Regions from separate parts of the Comamonas sp. SY3 genome, predicted to be linked through region 1. Evidence: predicted binding sites of a transcription regulator. Region 1 holds the regulator's gene; the other holds the start of a gene.
What was found. Region 1 encodes FNR, which switches genes on or off when oxygen is low (the NO sensors DNR and NnrR bind a similar motif). Its sites were predicted from a motif close to TTGATNNNNATCAA; they were not measured.

Region 1 (8,978 bases):
GGGTGGAAGCACTGCTGAGCCGTCATGAGGCTTTGCAACGCGCCCACGCCCAACTGCAAGAGCAGGTCACCACCCTCACCCAGGAGCGCGACTCCCTCCAATCGCGCCTGACTGCGGCCCGCGCCCGCGTGGACGCACTGATCGAACGCCTGCCCAAGACCTTTGACCAGGACGAATGATGAAACAGCTGGAAGTACACATCATGCAGCAAAGCTATATGCTGGGCTGCCCCGAAGGCCAGGAGGCACGCTTGCTGGCCGCCGTCAAGCATGTGGATGAGGCCATGAGCGGCATCCGCGACGCGGGCAAGATCCGTGGCCGCGAGCGCATTGCCGTGCTGGCGGCGCTCAATGTGGCCTTTGATCTGCTCGACCTGCAAGTGCAAAACAGCCAGTTGAGCCAGACGGCCGATGCATTGCAAGCGCAGGCCGCCGCCCAATCGGCTGCAATGGCCGAGGCCCAGACCCAGCCCGCCGCCGCTGCGCAGGCCAGCCTCGACTGGGATGAGCCCCGTCTGCAATCGGTGCTGCAACGGCTCGATGCGGCACTGGCTCCCGCTCCCTCCCCGGGTGTACAAACGCTGGCCGCCAGCGCCTGACAGCAGCGTGTTAGCAGCCGCTAACACCAAATACTGGCGCCATGCAATGCATTGGCTAAAAATACCGTTCCATGCGTTCTACGAGCTGTGTAGGACGCTATCTTTTTTGACCAATCTCAGCACATTGAATTGCGATTTTGGCGGGTGCAGCAGGTGCGAGCGATTACAATGGAAGCGTTCGCAGCCCTGCTGGACTTTATAGTTCCTTGAACCAATGCTCTACGAGCACGGGCTTGGTACATTACCTATTGAGCGTGATCGTCTCGCGTCAGATGAACCCAACGATAGGTTGCCCTCGCCCACCTGAACCCCCGGTTCAGGATGACGGTCCAGTGGATCCGCTGCGAACACCTGATTTTTTCGGGCAGGCTGCCCAACCTGTCTTCTCCTCTCCGCGACAGCGGGGTTTCAGGCCACCTGTTTCAGGTGGCCTTTTTACTGCGCACCATGGCTGATCCTCTCGTTCTGCTGCCGCTGTCCCTGCTGGGATTGATCGGCGGCTTTCTGGCAGGCCTGCTGGGCATCGGCGGCGGCATGGTGCTGGTGCCCTTCATCACCTATATCCTGGGCACCCAGGGCGTGGCGCCTGAGCTGGCGATCAAGATGGCGATCGCCACGTCGATGGCGACCATCGTGTTCACATCGATGTCCAGCGTCCGCGCCCACCACCAGCATGGTGCCGTGCGCTGGGATCTCGTCAAACGCCTGGCCCCTGGCATCGTGCTGGGCGGCCTGTTGGCCAGCCTGGGCATTTTTGCGGTGCTCAAGGGCAGCTACCTGGGCTTGTTCTTCGGCCTTTTCATTGGCTACTCGGCACTGCGCATGTTCCGCAGGCCCAACAGCCAAGGGACGCGCCCGATGCCTGGCACCGCCGGGCAGCTGGCGGCCGGCGGCGTGATTGGCTGCCTCTCGGGTCTCGTCGGTGCCGGGGGCGCCTTCATCAGCGTGCCCTTCATGACCTGGTGCAGCGTGCCGATGCACAACGCGGTGGCAACCAGCTCGGCGCTGGGCTTTCCGATCGCCGTCACCAATGTCGCAGGCTTCATGGTGGCCGGCCTGCACCTTCAGGGCCTGCCACCGCATTCGCTGGGCTACATCTGGCTGCCGGGCCTGGCCGCCATCGCCACCTGCAGCGTGCTGACCGCACCGCTGGGTGCCCGTGCCGCGCACCGCCTGCCGGTGGCACAGCTCAAGAAGATCTTTGGCGGCATCCTGCTGTGCCTGGCGCTGTACATGCTCTACAAGAGTCTGGCGGCTTGGCAGGTCTGAGACGGGCCACAGCAGGCTAGATGATGCGCGAGAAGCGCGCGCGGTTGCGGTCGGCCTGCAGGTTCTTGTCGAACACCATGGCCACGCCGCGCACAAAGTACCAGCCCAGCTCGGTCACGTTGATCACATCGTCTCGCACGTCCACCAGGCCCTGCGCCTGCAGCTCGCGCAGCTGGGCCAGCTCGGCGGCAAAGTACTGCGCAAAGTCGATCAGCCAGGCCTGCTCCAGCGATTCGATCGCCAGGCTGCCCTGGCACATCAGACCCATGATCACCGCGCGGCGCAGCAGGTCATCGCGCGTCAGCGCCAGCCCGCGCACCACGGGGATCTGGCCCTGGTCGATCAGGTCGTAATACTCCTCCAGCGTCTTGGCATTCTGGCTGTAGGTGGCGCCGATGCGGCCGATGGCCGAGACGCCCAGTGCCAGCAGATCGCAATCGGGCTGCGTGCTATAGCCCTGAAAATTGCGGTGCAGGCGGCCCTGGCGCTTGGCCACCGCCAACGCATCCTCGGGCAGCGCGAAATGGTCCATGCCCACATAGACATAGCCGGCACCCTCCAGCGCGGCCAGCGCTTGGGCCAGCATGGCCAGCTTGTCCGCCGGGCTGGGCAAGTCCTGCACCAGGATGCGGCGCTGGGGCTTGAAGCGCTCGGGCAGATGCGCATAGGCGTAGAGCGCAATGCGGTCAGGCCGCAGCGCATTGACCTGCTCCATCGTGCGGGCGAAGCTGGCCGGGCTTTGCAACGGCAAACCATAGATCAGATCAATATTGATGGATTCAAAGCCGATTGCGCGCGCCTGCTCGACCAGCGCAAACACCTGGTCGGCGGGCTGCTCGCGGTGCACGGCCTTTTGCACCAGCGGGTCGAAATCCTGCACGCCAAAGCTCAGGCGGTTAAAGCCCAGTTGGTAGAGGTGCAGCAGGCGCTCGCGGCTCACGGTGCGCGGGTCGATCTCGATCGAGTACTCGCCGCCCGGCTGCAGATGGAAGCGCTGCTTGACCATATCCATCAGGCGGCTGAGACCCGCATCGCTCAGGAAGGTCGGCGAGCCCCCGCCCAGGTGCAGCTGGCTGATGGTGGACCGGGTGCTGAGGTGGGCGAGCTGCAGATCCAGCTCGCGCTCCAGGTAGTCCAGGTATTCGTCGGCCCGCTCGGCATGCTTGGTGATGATCTTGTTGCAGGCGCAGTAGTAGCACAGCGAGGCACAGAACGGCACATGCACATACAACGACAGCGGCGCCAATCTCCCAGCCAGGCCGTGGCCGCGCTGCACCAGCGCCTGCTTGTACTCATTCGCAGCAAAGGCTTCAACAAATCGGTCTGCGGTAGGATACGACGTGTAACGGGGGCCGGGGACGTCAAAACGGCGCAGCAGTTCGGGGGTCAGGGAAATCATGGGCTTTATCCTTGCGGACCCCCAATGTGCCCCAAGGCTTGCCACCCGTCCTTGATATACATCAAGAACCCATTTGGCGCCTGCACGCACAATAGGCGCATACATGGAACGCCGTTCCTACACGAATATTTGTTCACGGGTATTGATACATGACATCCAACTCCATCAAAGTGGCGTGCTCCAACTGCAATCTGCGCGAGCTGTGCATGCCCGTGGGTCTGTCGGCCGAACAAATGGAGCGTATCGACGAGATCGTTGCCACCCGTCGCAAGATCAAGCGAGGCAGTGCGCTGTTCCGCAATGGCGAGACGTTCACCTCGCTGTATGCGATTCGCACCGGCTTCTTCAAGACCAGCATCGCCACAGAAGACGGGCGTGACCAGGTCACCGGTTTTCAGATGGCGGGCGAGATCATCGGCCTGGACGGCATCGTCAACGACCGCCACTCCTGCGACGCGATTGCGCTGGAAGATGCCGAGGTCTGCGTGATGCCCTACTCGACACTCGAGGACCTGTCGCGCGAAGTGACCGCCTTGCAGCACCATGTGCACAAGGTCATGAGCCGCGAGATCGTGCGCGAGCACGGCGTGATGCTGCTGCTGGGCAGCATGCGTGCCGAAGAGCGTCTGGCCGCCTTCCTGCTGAACCTGGTGCAGCGGCTGCACGCCCGGGGCTTTTCGCAGCATGAACTGATCCTGCGCATGACCCGCGAGGAAATCGGCAGCTACCTGGGCCTGAAACTCGAAACGGTGAGCCGCACCTTCTCCAAGTTTGCCGAGGAGAACATCATCGAGGTCAAGCAGCGCCATGTGCGCATTCTCGACACCGACAAGCTCCAGGGTCTGATCAACACCCAGGCCTGCTCGGCCTGAAAAGTGCAGGCCCGAGACACGAACGCGGCCTGATCCGACATCGTTCCGCGCGATAAGCGGCGATGCTTGGAGATGAAACCAGGGCAAGGCAGCAGCCTGTGGCCCTGTCCAGAGTCTGACCCGAAAGGAGCCTGTCATGTACCAACATATCCTGCTTGCCACCGATGGCTCTGAGCTGTCCGAGAAAGCGGTCCGCCATGCGCTGGCGCTGGCCAAGCTGAGCCATGCCACCGTCACCGCCGTCAATATCTCGCCGAACTACCCGCGCAGCTACTTTGAAGGCAGCACGATGCAGAACCCCGATGACATCGCACGCATCGAAGAAGGCTGGCAGCGCGCTGCGCAGAGCGTGGTGGACAAGGTCGTGGCCGAAGGGGCCGCAACGGGCGTGCCGATCAAGACCTTGGTGATCAAGTCCGACCTGATTGCCGAAGCCTTGCTGGAGACGGCCAAGAAGGAAAACTGCGATCTGATTGTGATGGCCTCGCACGGCTACCGTGGCCTGAAGCGTTTGCTGCTGGGCAGCGAAACCCAGCATGTGCTGACCCATGCGACGATACCGGTGCTGGTGCTGCGCTGACCGCCGCATAACTTCAACCCCGATAAAAAACCCTCGCTTGCGGCAGCGGATGCGCTGCAACAAGCGAGGGTTTTGTCATGGCGGCTCCAAACCGCCTCTGCAGGGCATTAGCCCTTGAACAGGCCCTGGTACTGGTCGCGCAACAGGTTCTTCTGCACCTTGCCCATGGTGTTGCGGGGCAGCTCGGCCACGACAAAGCAGCGCTTGGGAATCTTGAAGTTGGCCAGCTGCTTCTTGAGGGTCGCAATGATGGCTTCGGCGTCCAGTTGCTGGCCTGCCTTGGCTATGACCACCGCCACACCGACCTCGCCAAAATCGGGGTGGGGCACGCCAACCAGCGCGCTTTCGGCAACGCCCGGCAGCTCGTTGATGAAGCCTTCGATCTCGGCCGGGTAGACGTTGTAGCCGCCGGAGATGATCAAATCCTTGCTGCGGCCCACAATGGTCACATAGCCACGCGCATCGATCTTGCCGACATCGCCGGTCTTGAACCAGCCGTCAGCGGTGAACTCCTGGGCGGTCTTCTCGGGCATGCGCCAGTAACCGCTGAACACATTGGGGCCTTGTACCTGGATATGGCCGATCTCGTCGGCGCCCAGTGCCTGGCCATCATCGCCCTGCACCCGCACGCCCACACCCGGCAGCGCAAAGCCCACCGTGCCGCCCCGGCGCTCATCCTGGCCGCCATGGCGGGCATCGGCCTGGTAGGGGTTGGAGACCAGCATGATGGTCTCGCTCATGCCATAACGCTCCAGGATGGTGTGGCCGGTGCGGGTCTGCCATTCGCGGAAGGTCTCGATCAGCAACGGCGCCGACCCCGAGATGAACAGGCGCATATGCCGGGTGGCCTCCTTGGTCAGGCCGGGCTCGGCCAGCAGGCGAACATACAGGGTCGGCACGCCCATGAAGACCGTTGCCCGTGCCATCGCGGCAATCACCGCCTTGGGCTCGAACTTGGCAAACCAGATCATCTTGCTGCCGTTGAGCAGCGCCGCATGGATCGCGACAAACAGGCCGTGCACATGGAAAATCGGCAGCGCATGGATCAGCACATCGCCCTTCTTCCAGCCCCAGTAGTCCTTGAGCATCACCGCATTGCTCAGCAGGTTGCCGTGGCTCAGCATCGCGCCCTTGCTGCGGCCCGTGGTGCCGCTGGTGTAGAGGATGGCGGCCATGTCGCCGGCGGATTTCTGCGCGGGCGTGTGGGTATCGGCGCAGTGCACCGCGCGCTCCAGCAAGGTACCGCTGCGGTCATCACCCAAGGTGAACACGCTTTGCGTGCCGCACTGGAAGGCGATCTTGGACACCCAGCCAAAGTTGGCGGGCGAGCAGACCACGACTGCCGGTTCCGCATTGGTGATGAAGTACTCGATCTCGGCACTTTGGTAGGCGGTGTTCAGCGGCAGAAAGACATGGCCTGCGCGCAAGGTGGCCAGGTACAGCGCCATCGCCTCGACCGATTTTTCCACCTGCACCGCGACCCGGCTGCCGGAAGGAATGTTCAGCGAATCGAGCAGGTTGGCGATGCGCGCACTCATGCGATCGAGGTCACGCCAGCTGTAGTGCAGCGGCGCGCCGCTGGCCGAGGTGGTCTCCACCGCGATGGCATCGAGGTCGTCAGGAAAGGCTGCGCGCAGCGCGCAGAACAGGTTGTCGTTGGTCATGTTGGTCTACGTGGTTGGTGGTTTCCTTGGCGCCTGCAGCCGGGCCGCTGGCCCGCGCAGGCAGCGTCAAAACTGGGGACTTCTCTTGGCTACAAAGGCGGCAATGCCTTCGCGGTGCTCTGCAGAATCGGCATAGGCATAGGGCTGCTGCAGCACCCGCGCCTGGGCATCGCCGTCGGCCAGCGCACGCAGCAGTTGCTTGGTCATGCGGGCGGCCTGGGGGGCCAGGCCACAGATGCGGGAAACCGTGCGCGCCAGCTCGGCCTGCAGCTGGGCGGCCGGGAGGACCTGGCTCAAAAAGCCCGAGGCCTGCATCTGGTCGGCACCAAAGACCGCCGCCTCCAGCAGCATCTGCCGCGTCTTCGCAGGCCCCACCTGGCTCAGCACCAGCGCCGCCTCCCTGGGCGCCATCGGAAAGCCGAGCTTGGCAATCGGCGCGCCAAACTGGGCCGTGTCTGCCGCCAGGCGGCTGTCGCAGCAGCTGGCCAGCTCCACGCCCGCGCCCATGCAGGCCCCTTCAATGGCGGCGACCAGGGGCACATCGCATTGCAGCATGGCACGCAGTGCAGGCCATACCTCGCCTTCATGAAAGGCGGCCAGGCTCTCGGGGTGAAAGCGAAAGTCCGCGTATTCCGAGATATCGCCGCCAGCGCAAAAGGCCTCGCCCTCGCCCTGGAGCACGATGCAGCGCAGGCCTGGCCGGAGCTGCAATTCCTCGAACACGCGGCGCAGCTGCCGCCACATCGCCCGCGACATCGCATTGCGCTTGCCCGGATGGGCCAGCACCACGCGCACCGCCTGTGCGCCGGCTGCGTCCTCGCCCGCCGTCCACGATTCCACACGAACCTGCCCCGCCATCACATCGCTCCTGCTGTCATTCAATCTTCGCGCCCGAGACCTTGACCACCTCGGCCCAGCGCTTGACCTCATCGGCCACAAAGGCCGCAAACTGCGGCTGCGTCATGCTGCCATATTCCGCGCCGTTCTTGGCCCAGATGGCCTTGATCTCTTCCGAGGTGCCCATGCGCTTGACCTCTTCGAACATGCGCGCCTGCAGCTCGGGCGACGTGCCCTTGATGGCCCAGAGGCCGTACCAGGTGGTCACGTTGTAATCGGGCAAGCCCACCTCCGCGGCGCAGGGCACATCGGGCAACGAGGGGTTGCGCTGGCTGCCCGAGACCATCAGGCACTTGATGCGCCCGGCAGCAATATGCGCGGCGGACGAGCCCAGTCCATCGAACAGCATGTCCACATTGCCGGCAATCAGGTCCTGCAGCGCCGGGCCGGCGCCCTTGTAGGGCACATGCAGGATGTCGGTCTGGCTCTGGATCTTGAACAGCTCGCCGGCCAGGTGGTGGCTGGTGCCGGCGCCGGCCGAGGCAAAGCTCATCTTGCCGGGGTTGGCCTTGAGCTGGGCCAGCAGCTGCTGCATATTGGCCGCCGTCACCCGCTTGGGGTTGACGACCAGCACCTGCGGCACCGTGGCCAGCAAGGCCAGCGGCACCAGGTCCTTCTGGATGTCGTAGTCGAGCTTGGGATAGACCGAGGGCGCAATCACATGGTGGGTGCCGCCCATGAAGAAGTGGTAGCCATCGGCGGGCTGGCGCGCCGCAAAGCTGGCCCCCAGGGTGCCGCCGGCGCCGCCTTTGTTGTCGATCACCAGGGTCTTGCCCGACAACTTCGAGAATTGCGAGGACAGCGGCCGCGCGAAGGCATCGGTGCCGCCCCCTGCAGGAAATGGCACGACCCAGGTTACCGGCTTGACCGGCCAGTCGCGTGCCGCAGCTGCACTGGCCCAGCTCCAGGCGGGCAGCGCCGTGCCCGCCATGCCGGCAGCCAGGCCCAGCAAGGTTCGTCTTCTGGACGGGAAAGGTGTTTTGCTCTTGGTCATCTTGTCTCCTAACGTTTGTTTTTTAAGATCCACGCACACCCGCCTGCGCGCGCCGACAGCAACGCGCAGTCCCTGAATGGTCAGCAAAGCCTGCCCACCACCCAGGCTGCGGCCCTTATGGGGGGCCTGCAGTTCTCTCCAGGGCAGCGCGGCACCCGGGGGCGCCATGCTGGCCTGCCATCCATCAAAACAGGTTCAGACCTTGGCCAGCGCCTCGATGCCCGAAGACACCGGAATCTTGCCCTGTGCCAGCAGGTTGCGGTGCTTGTCCAGGCGCTTGAGGTCGTACAGGTAGTTCACCATCAGGCCGTAGGACTGCTTGATGCCCTTGGTCGAGGTGTCCCCCGCCCAGTTCAGGCGCTCGACCCGCGAGCCGTTGCCCAGGTGGAAGCGGGCGACCGGATCCACCGGCTTGTCCTTGACCAGGCTCTTGCCCAGGTAGCGGGCAGCGGCATGCATCAGCAGCTTGGCAGCCGGGTCGCCCGGTTGCCATTGACCGGGTTGCTCCAGCGCTGCGATCCAGTCGTCCGCCGTGGGGTCGGCCTTGTCCAGCGCCTTGCCCAGCTCGGCGCGCAGGCGCTTGTCGGCGCTCTCCCAGACATCGGCTGCGTTCTTGCCCAGCCAGCTGCGAAAGCCAGGGATCGGCGACAGCGTGGCAAACTGGCGCAGCTTCGGAAACTCCTGCAGCAGCTGCTCCACCACGGT
Region 2 (8,978 bases), on a different contig from region 1:
GGACCGACGTCAATCTGTACCTCCTGGCCCGCCGATCGGCAGCGGATCGCGGTGACCGTGCGGCTGCCCGCTTCTTCGCGCATGTCCAGGTCATAGGCGCGGGTGTTGAACTGCACCTTCACGCCCTTGTCCTTGAGCATGCGCGTCAGCGGTACGACGAAGCTGTCGTACTGGTTGTACTTGGGGAACACCAGCGCCGACATGTCGGTCAGCCCATCGATGGCATCGAGAAAGCGGTGCATGTAGAGCTTCATCTCCAGCAGGCTTTGCCAGTTCTCGAACGCGAACATCGAACGCCACAGGTACCAGAAATTGGTCTCCAGAAAGCTCTTGCTGAAATAGGATTCGATGCTGATGTCGTCCAGCTCCTCCTTGCGCTTGAGCAGCAGCTTGACGATCTCCCACTGGTGCGCCTTGGTCAGGCCCAGGGTGGAGAAATCGCGGATCTTGCCTTGCTGGTGCATCAGCCGGGCCTTGGACCAGTTGGGGTCGTTGTCATTGACGTAGCGGTACTCGTCGAGCACGCTGTAGCCCTCGGGCAGCTCCAGCGCCGGCACGTCCTGGAACAGGTCCCAGAAGTTGTCGTAGTTCCAGTTCATCTCGCGGCCACCGCGCACGATATAGCCCTGCTCGGCATTGCCCGCACCATCGAGCGAGCCACCCGCCACATCCAGGGTATCCAGAATGGTGATGTCTTCGCCAGCCATGCCGCCGTCACGGATCAGGTAGAAAGCTGCGGCCAGGCCGGCGATGCCGCTGCCGATGATCCAGGCCTTGCGCCCCGCAACCGGCGCCCCCAGCACCGGCCGGTTGCGCATATAGGCGCCCGTCATATCGGGTGGCGGCAGGCTGTCTTGGGGGCCCTTGCGCCAAAAGCCTTCACCAATGTTCGCCTCAACGCGCAGCGAGGAGGTCCGGGAGTCTGCATGCTTCATGCTGTTGCCTTTCATGGATAGCTTGACGATCAGACGTCAAGGTATAGCACACCGGCTCCCACCCGCTATTGATGAGCGGCAAGCGCCTACGCATCCACGTAGCCGCTTGCGCTGTCCTGTCGCTCAGTTCAGCGCCAGCAGCGGGTGCGCCTCCACAGGCCAGGGGCTGGCAAACATCTGCGCCACTTCCTGCAGGTTCACGTCTTCGATGCGGGCGGGGCTCCACTGGGGGGCGTGGTCCTTGTCCACCGCCAGTGCGCGGATGCCTTCGAGCGTCTCGCTCTTGCGGTCGGGCCGCAGATAGAAGCAGTGGCGCACCATGTCGCGCTCCATGCGCAGGTCGTCAGCCAGGCGCATGCCGCGAGCGCGGCGGATCTGCTCGAGCACGACAAACAGCATCAGCGGTGAGCGCTTGCGCAAGGTCTCGGCGGTGGCGCGGGCAAAGTCGCTGTTGCCGGCCTCCAGCGCGGCGATGATGGCCGGCACATCGGCCAGGCCAAAGTACTGGTTGATCTCTGCATCGGGATTAGCTGCACGCTCTGGTGCAGGTGCCAGGCCGGCTTTGACAAAGGCCTGCACCGCGTCGCCGTTGGCAAAGCTGCCGCTGGCCAGCCCGTCCCACAGCGCCTGCTGCTGCGCGCTGGGCAGGTAGCCATCGGCCAGCCGGTAGGCCAGTGCATCGGCCGCGCCGATCATCTGGCCGGTCAGGCCCAGGTACTCGCCCACATGGCCGGGGCAGCGGGACAGGAAGTAGCCGCCGCCCACATCGGGGAACAGGCCAATGGCCGTCTCGGGCATCGCCATCTTCGTGCGCTCGGTGACGATGCGCAGGCTGCCGCCCTGGCTGATGCCCATGCCGCCACCCATCACGATGCCATCCATGAAGGCGATATAGGGCTTGCCGAAATGATGGATCAGGTGGTTGAGCGCATACTCCTCGGTGAAGAAATCCTCCAGCTCGGGGTTGCCTGCCATGCCGGCGGCATGCAGAAAGCGGATATCGCCACCAGCGCAGAAGGCACCAAACGCGCCCTCCTTGTTGCTGCCCCGGATGGCGACGGCCAGCACCTTGTCGTCCTGCTGCCAGCGCAGCAGCACATCACGCAGCTCGCGCACCATCGCCAGCGACAGCGCATTCAGCGCCTTGGGCCGGTTGAGCGTGATAAAGCCCAGCTGACCACGCACTTCGCTTTGCACATCTTCGGTGTAGACCGACATAAGACTTGACTCCTTGTTCTTCTGAAAACAACCGCCACCATAGCCGAAAAACGGCGCTGGCTGCGGTCAATCAGGTGCCAAATCAGGCTACCGGCGCGCTGCTGTCCGTGATCTGGCGGATCACATCGAGCGCCATGCCATCGGCAGCCAACAGCGCTTGGCCCGCCTGCAGCTGCCAATAGCTTTCGCTGCCGGCCGTCTGGCGCCACAGGTGCAGGCGGCGGGTGTAGAGCTGCAGGTCAAACTCGGTGGTAAAGCCGATGGCGCCGTGGACCGAGTGTGCGAGCGAGGCCACCTCGACAGCCGCCTCGCTGCTGCGCGCCTTGCCCACCGCCACCTTGAGCGGGTCTGCCACCACGCCATCGGCCTCGCAGGCGATCTGTGCGGCCATGCGCGCGGCGCTCACATGCTCGGCCATCACCGCCAGCTCATGCTGGATCGCCTGGAACTTGCCAATCGGGCGGCCGAACTGCTGGCGTTCGTTGGCAAAGTTCAGGCTGCTCTCCAACACCGTCAGCAGGCTGCCCGCCAGCAAGGCCGAGACCAGCCCCGCCTGCGCGACCAGCAAGGAGGCGAAGGCCGGCACGCGCGGGGCAGAGGCCAGTGCTGCTTCGGGCCAGAGCAGATCCGCATCCAGCACAAAAATGCTGGCACTGGCCTGCGCCGCAGCCACCGGCAGCAGCAGCAGATCGGCGCCCTGCTGGCCCAGCACCCATTGCGCCACGCGGGCGCCGCGCACACCGGTGGCCCGCACGCCACCGGCGGCCACTGCCAGCTGCGGCGCCAATGCAATGGCGCCCTGCGGCAATGGCACACCGGCGGTTGCCAGCCAGGCCCGCGCCAGCATGGTGTCTGCCAGCGGCAGCGGCATCGCATGCTGGCCCAGCACATCCCATACGCCAAAGGCATCGCGCAAGGCCAGGCCTGCACCGCCAGCGGCCTCGGGCAGCAGCAGGTCGGCAAAGCCGGTATCTTCAATCTGCTGCCACAGGGCCGCAGCAGCCGGTGATGCCCCAGCACTTGCTGCCGCTTCGCTCTCGATGGCGCGCACCACGGCGGGCGTGCATTGGCCGCTCAGCAGATCGCGCAAGGCCTCGTTAATCAAATGGTCCATGTTTTTCTCCTTGCGCTCAACGCAGGCCCAGGCCGCGCGCGATCATGCCGCGCAAAATGCTGCGGGTGCCGCCGCGCAGCGTGTAGCAGGGCGAGACGAGTGTGAGGTAGTTCAGGGTCAGCAGCAGTTCATGCGGCACGGCCTCGCCATCCAGCGCCATCAGGTCATCGGCAATCGCGGCCGGAATGTACTGCTCCAGCACGGTGCCCTGGTCCTTGACCAGCGCGGCCTCGACGATGGGGCTCTGGCCCTGCACCAGCTTCTCTTGCACCGCCACCGACAGCGCGCGCAGCGGTGCCAGGCGCGTCAGGATCTGGCCGGCCAGCTTCAGCGATTCGGCGCGTGGCGCCGCCTGACTGCGCAAAAAGGCCAGCCACTGGTCCAACAGCACCACCGACGAGAACAGGCGCTCCGGGCCGCTGCGCTCATAGGCCAGCTCGGCGGTGACCTGCTCCCAGCCCTGCCCTTCGGCGCCCACCAGTGCATCGGGAGCGAGCTGCACGTTGTCAAAGAAGACCTCGCAGAAATGGCTATCACCTGACATGTCCTCAATGGGCCGCACGGTGACGCCCGGCAGGCTCAGGTCCACGATCAACTGCGACAGACCTTTGTGGCGGTCAGCCGCCTCGCCCGAGGTGCGCACCAGCGCAATCATGTACTGGCAGTGCTGGGCGTTCGTCGTCCAGATCTTCTGGCCGTTCAATAGCCAGCCCCCCTCATGGGGCACGGCGCGGGTGCGCACGCTGGCCAGGTCGGAGCCGGCATTGGGCTCGCTCATGCCGATGCAGAAAAAACTCTCGCCCCGCGCCACCGGCGGTACATAGCGCTGCTTTTGCGCCTCGGTGCCGTATTTCAGAATGAGCGGCGCGCTCTGGCGCTCGGCAATCCAGTGCGAACCGACCGGGGCGCCGAAATTCAGCAGCTCCTCGACCACCACATAGCGCGCAAACGCGCCCTGCGCGTGGCCGCCATAGGCCTTGGGAAAGGTCATGCCCAGCCAGCCCTTCTCGCCCAGCTTGCGGCTGAAGGCGGGGTCATAACCGCTCCATGACTTGGCGCGGATATGGGCGGGCATGTCTTTGACCGCCTCTTGCAAAAAGGCACGCACCTCGGCGCGCAGCGCCTCACCCTCGGGCGGGATGCGCGTCAGCGCCAGTCCGTTGAGAATCGTCATCGTCTTCGCTTTCGTTCAATCCAGGGACACGCCCGTGCTCTTGACCACGCCGGCCCAGCGCTTGATCTCGCTCTGGATGTAGTCGCCATAGGCCTGCGGGGTAGAGCCCAGCGGCTCGGTGCCCTGCACGCGCAGCTTCTCCAGCACGCCCGGGTCCTTCAATGCCTTCAGCAGTTCGGCGTTCAGGCGCTGCACCACCGCATCGGGCGTCTTGGCAGGCACCATCACACCCTGCCAGGCACCGGCCTCAAAGCCGGTCATGCCGCTTTCGGCCAACGTGGGGGCGTTGGGGAAATTCGGAATGCGCTGGGCCGTGCTCACCGCCAGCAGCCTGAGCTTGCCGTCCTTGATGAAGGGCGCCACCGAATTGATGGTGTCGGTCATGAACTCGATCTGGCCCGCGACCAGGTCCACATCGGCCGGCGCACTGCCCTTGTAGGGCACATGGCTGGCATCGATGCCATAGTGCTGCACCACCTGAAAGGCGGCCAGGTGGGTGACATTGCCATTGCCGGCCGAGCCGTAGGAGAGCTTGCCCTTGTTGTCCTGCGCGTACTTCACCAACTCCTGCACCGTGTGGGCGGGCACCTTGGGGTTGACCACCAGGCCCAGCGGCACCACGGCCGTCAACGCGACAGGGCGCAGGTCCCTGGCCACGTCGTAGCTGAGTTTTTTGTACAGCGATGGGCTGAGCGCAATCGACGAGGTGTTGTAGAGCACCGTATAGCCATCGGCGGCAGCCTTGGCCACCAGCGCATTGCCGATATTGCCGTTGGCGCCAGGCCGGTTGTCGACGATCACCGTCTGCCCCAGCTGCTGGCCCACCTGCTGTGCCAGCACCCGCGCCACCATGTCCGTAGGCCCGCCCGGCGGAAACGGCACGACCAAGGTGATCGGCTTGCTGGGCCAGGGATCCTGCGCCTGCGCAGCCCCGCCAACAGCCACCAGCGCCAACGCGAGCAGGGCCGAACGGCGTACAAAACCATATTGCATCTTTGTCTCCTGTATTGGTTCTCTCATCTGACGCAGGCCGTGGTGGCCACCTACCGCAATGCCGCGCTAGCGCCCGGCCAGCAGGCGCACGGCGGTGTAGACCATCACCTGCTCCTGGCGCTGGTTGTAGACCTCGATGCGCGAGGTCACCACCGCCCGGCCACCTTTGCTGGTGGGCTGGATACCGGTTACCTCCACCAGCGCCTCGATCGTGTCGCCCACCACCACCGGGCCCAGAATCTTCTGGTGCAACTCCAGCATGGCCAGGCCCGTACCCTGGATCATGCTTTGCAGGATGAAGCCTTCGATCAAGGTGTAGGTGAGCGCACCGGGTACCGGCCGGCCCCGGATCGCGCCGCCGTCGTAGCCGTCCTCGATAAAGATGGCTTCAAGCATGCCGGTGGTGTTGATGAAGTTGACCAGGTCGGTCTCCGTCACCGTGCGGCGAAAGGTGCGCAGCTGCTGGCCGACCTGCAGGTCCTGCCAGACAAAGCCCTGGCCCATGCGTGCGGTGCCGGCCAGCGTGGCGGCGCGGTTCTCGGTGGAAGAAATCCAGTTAGGGGCGGTCATGGCGTTTTTTCTTTCAGCGGTTCATCAGCCACGGGGGGCTGCAAGGCGGCAATGCGGGCATCGCCCCACCCGGCTTCGCGCAGCAGTTGCTGCGTGTGCTCACCCAGGCGCGGTGGCATGCCGATGGGCGCCTGCGCCCCATCGATGCGCACCGAGGAGCGCGGAAAACGCACCGTGCCCATGGCGGGATCGTGCTTTTCGACAAAAAAGCCGGTGGCCTGCAGGTGCGGGTCGCGCGGCAGGTCGTCCATGCGCGCGACGGGGGCGGCGGGGATCTCCAGCGCCTCGCAGGTCTGCAGCCAGTAGGCGGTGTCCTTTTGCGCGACATAGCTGCTCATAATTTCCAGCAAGGTCGCGATATGGCGCGTGCGCTGGGCCTGGGTGGCAAAGCGCTCGTCCTGCGCCAGCTCTGGCTGGCCCACGGCGGCGAAGAAGCGGCGCCAGTGGCCATCGGTGTAGGGCATCATGCAGACATGGCCATCCAGGGTTTTATAGGGCTTGCGCCAGGGCGCCATCACGCGCGGGTAGCCGGCGCCGCTGAGTGCCGGCTCAAAATGCATGCCGTAGAAATGCTCGACCAGGTTGAAGCCCACCATGGTCTCGTACATCGGCACCTCGACAAAGCTGCCCTCGCCCGTGCGTTCACGCTGGAACAGGGCCGCCATCACCGCATGCGCTGCCACCAGGCCACAGGTCTTGTCAGCGGCAATGGTCGGCAGGTAGCGGGCCTCGCCAGTCTGGCGCTCCATCAAGTCGGCTAGGCCACTCATGCCCTGGATCACATCGTCATAGGCGGGCAGGCCGGCATAGGGGCCATCTTCACCAAAGCCATGCAGGCCCACGTAGACCAGGCGCGGGTACTGGCTGCGCAGCCGCACCGGGTCCAGCCCCAGCTTGGCCAGTTTTTGCGGGCGCATGCTGTGCATGAAGACATCGGTGGTCTTGAGCAGCGCATGCAGCGCCTCCTGGGCCTCGGGCGCCTTCAGGTCCAGCACCACGCTTTTCTTGCTGCGGTTGGAGCCCATGAACAGCGCCGACATGCCGGCCTCGGCAGCCGGCCCGGTGTAGCGCGTGGAGTCGCCGCCGGGCGGCTCGATCTTGATCACCTCGGCGCCGTAATCGGCCAGCACCTGGCTGGCCAGCGGCCCGAAAATCACGCTGGATAGGTCCAGCACCCGCAGGCCTGTCAATGCACTCAAGGCTTGTCTCCGTCTTTGTGGTGATAGCGATGAATGGCATTATTTGATATGTTTCACAACTGTGTCTATGTCGCAATTGACAGGTACTGATACACAGGAGATATCAATGGACTTGCGCCAACTGCGCCACTTTGTCACCCTGGCGCACACCCTGAACTACCGCCAGGCGGCCGAGCAGCTGCATATGTCGCAGCCGCCGCTGTCGCAGTCGATCCGCAAGCTTGAAGACGACCTGGGCGTGCAGCTGTTCGAGCGTGACCGGCGCGGCACCGTGCTGTCGGGCGCGGGCCGGGCTGCGCTGGAGAGCGCCAAGCTCGCGCTCTACCATGCGCGCCAGGTGCAGGCGGTATCACAGGCCACTGCCAGCGGCGAGCTGGGGCGCCTGCACATCGGCTTTATCGGCTCGGCCACGTTCTCGCTGATTCCCAAACTGGTGCAGGCCTTCCGGGCCGCCTACCCTGCCATTGACCTGGTGCTGACGGAATCGACCACGCGTGAGATTTGCGCCCAGGTCGCCAGCGGCGATTTTGATGCCGGCCTGCTGCGCTACCCGGTGACCCAGGCCACCGAGCTGTCCATCACCCCGGTAGAGCCCGACCGCCTGATTGCCGCGCTGCCCGCTGGCAACCCGCTGCAGATCAAGGAGAGCCTGCAGCTGATCGACCTGGCCGACCAACCCTTTGTGAACTACCGCCCCAGCGAGGTGCCAGGCCTGCATGCGCTGGTGGTGCTGGCCTGCCAGAACGCTGGCTTCATGCCGAAGATCAAGCAGCATGCCGTGCAGGCACAGACCTTGGTAAGCCTGGTGGGCGCGGGCCTGGGCGTCGCCTTGGTGCCCGCCGTCGTCGCCAAGGCCGCCACGCCAGGCGTCGTCTTCCGCGAACTGACCGACACCCAGCACCTGCCGCAGATCGGCATTGCGCTGGCGTTAAACCAGCGCCAGCCGGTGGCCACGGCGCAGCGTTTGAAGGAACTGCTGCTCAAGCTCCAGCCTACGGGCTGACGCCTCCAATACGCAAAAAAGGCCGCAGATGCGGCCTTTGCTGGTGTTGGATCACGTCGCAACGCAGGTTATGCGTTTTCGCGCGATGCGCGCTTGCGGTCGTGTTCCTTCAGGTGGCGCTTGCGCACGCGCAGGCTGGTGGGGGTGATTTCCAGCAGTTCGTCTTCTTCGATGAACTCGACACCGTATTCCAGCGACAGCTCGATAGGAGGCGTGATCTTGATCGCGTCTTCCTTGCCGCTCACGCGGAAGTTGGTCAGCTGCTTGGTACGGGTGGCGTTCACGACCAGGTCGTTGTCACGGCTGTGGATACCGACGATCATCCCTTCGTACACGGGGTCGTTGGGCTTGACGAACATGCGGCCACGGTCGTCCAGCTTGCCCAGCGCGTAGGTGAAGATTTCACCGTCGTCCATCGAGATCAGCACGCCATTCTTGCGGCCGCCGATTTCGCCCTTGTGCGGCTCGTAGCTGTCGAAGATGTTGGCGATCAGGCCGGAACCACGGGTCAGGTTCAGGAATTCGTTGGTGAAACCGATCAGGCCACGGGCCGGAATGCGGTATTCCAGACGGACGCGGCCGCGGCCATCGGGTTCCATGTTCACCAGCTCGCCCTTGCGCTCGCCCAGCGCTTGCATCACGCCGCCTTGGTGGCCTTCTTCGATGTCGGCCGTCACCAGCTCGATAGGCTCGTGCTTGACGCCGTCGATCATCTGCATCACGACGCGTGGCTTGGACACGGCCAGCTCATAGCCTTCGCGGCGCATTTCTT

Region 2: the regulator FNR is predicted to act here: its motif matches at 1,004-1,017, upstream of ACCQ08_RS14740 (oleate hydratase).

Annotation. Positions count from the first base shown of each region.
Region 1 is NZ_JBGTYN010000001.1:468,273-477,250, forward strand. It holds gene ACCQ08_RS02070 (hypothetical protein) at 1-179, shown strand, start outside; gene ACCQ08_RS02075 (cell division protein ZapA) at 179-598, shown strand; gene ACCQ08_RS02080 (sulfite exporter TauE/SafE family protein) at 1,046-1,867, shown strand; gene hemN (oxygen-independent coproporphyrinogen III oxidase) at 1,884-3,266, opposite strand; gene fnr (fumarate/nitrate reduction transcriptional regulator Fnr) at 3,416-4,138, shown strand; gene ACCQ08_RS02095 (universal stress protein) at 4,275-4,718, shown strand; gene ACCQ08_RS02100 (malonyl-CoA synthase) at 4,826-6,382, opposite strand; gene ACCQ08_RS02105 (enoyl-CoA hydratase/isomerase family protein) at 6,449-7,240, opposite strand; gene ACCQ08_RS02110 (Bug family tripartite tricarboxylate transporter substrate binding protein) at 7,257-8,273, opposite strand; gene ACCQ08_RS02115 (malonyl-CoA decarboxylase) at 8,469-8,978, opposite strand, start outside.
Region 2 is NZ_JBGTYN010000010.1:135,655-144,632, forward strand. It holds gene ACCQ08_RS14740 (oleate hydratase) at 1-935, opposite strand, end outside; gene ACCQ08_RS14745 (enoyl-CoA hydratase/isomerase family protein) at 1,059-2,153, opposite strand; gene ACCQ08_RS14750 (acyl-CoA dehydrogenase family protein) at 2,236-3,267, opposite strand; gene ACCQ08_RS14755 (acyl-CoA dehydrogenase family protein) at 3,284-4,441, opposite strand; gene ACCQ08_RS14760 (tripartite tricarboxylate transporter substrate binding protein) at 4,457-5,434, opposite strand; gene ACCQ08_RS14765 (MaoC family dehydratase) at 5,501-5,938, opposite strand; gene ACCQ08_RS14770 (CaiB/BaiF CoA-transferase family protein) at 6,001-7,203, opposite strand; gene ACCQ08_RS14775 (LysR family transcriptional regulator) at 7,310-8,206, shown strand; gene typA (translational GTPase TypA) at 8,275-8,978, opposite strand, start outside.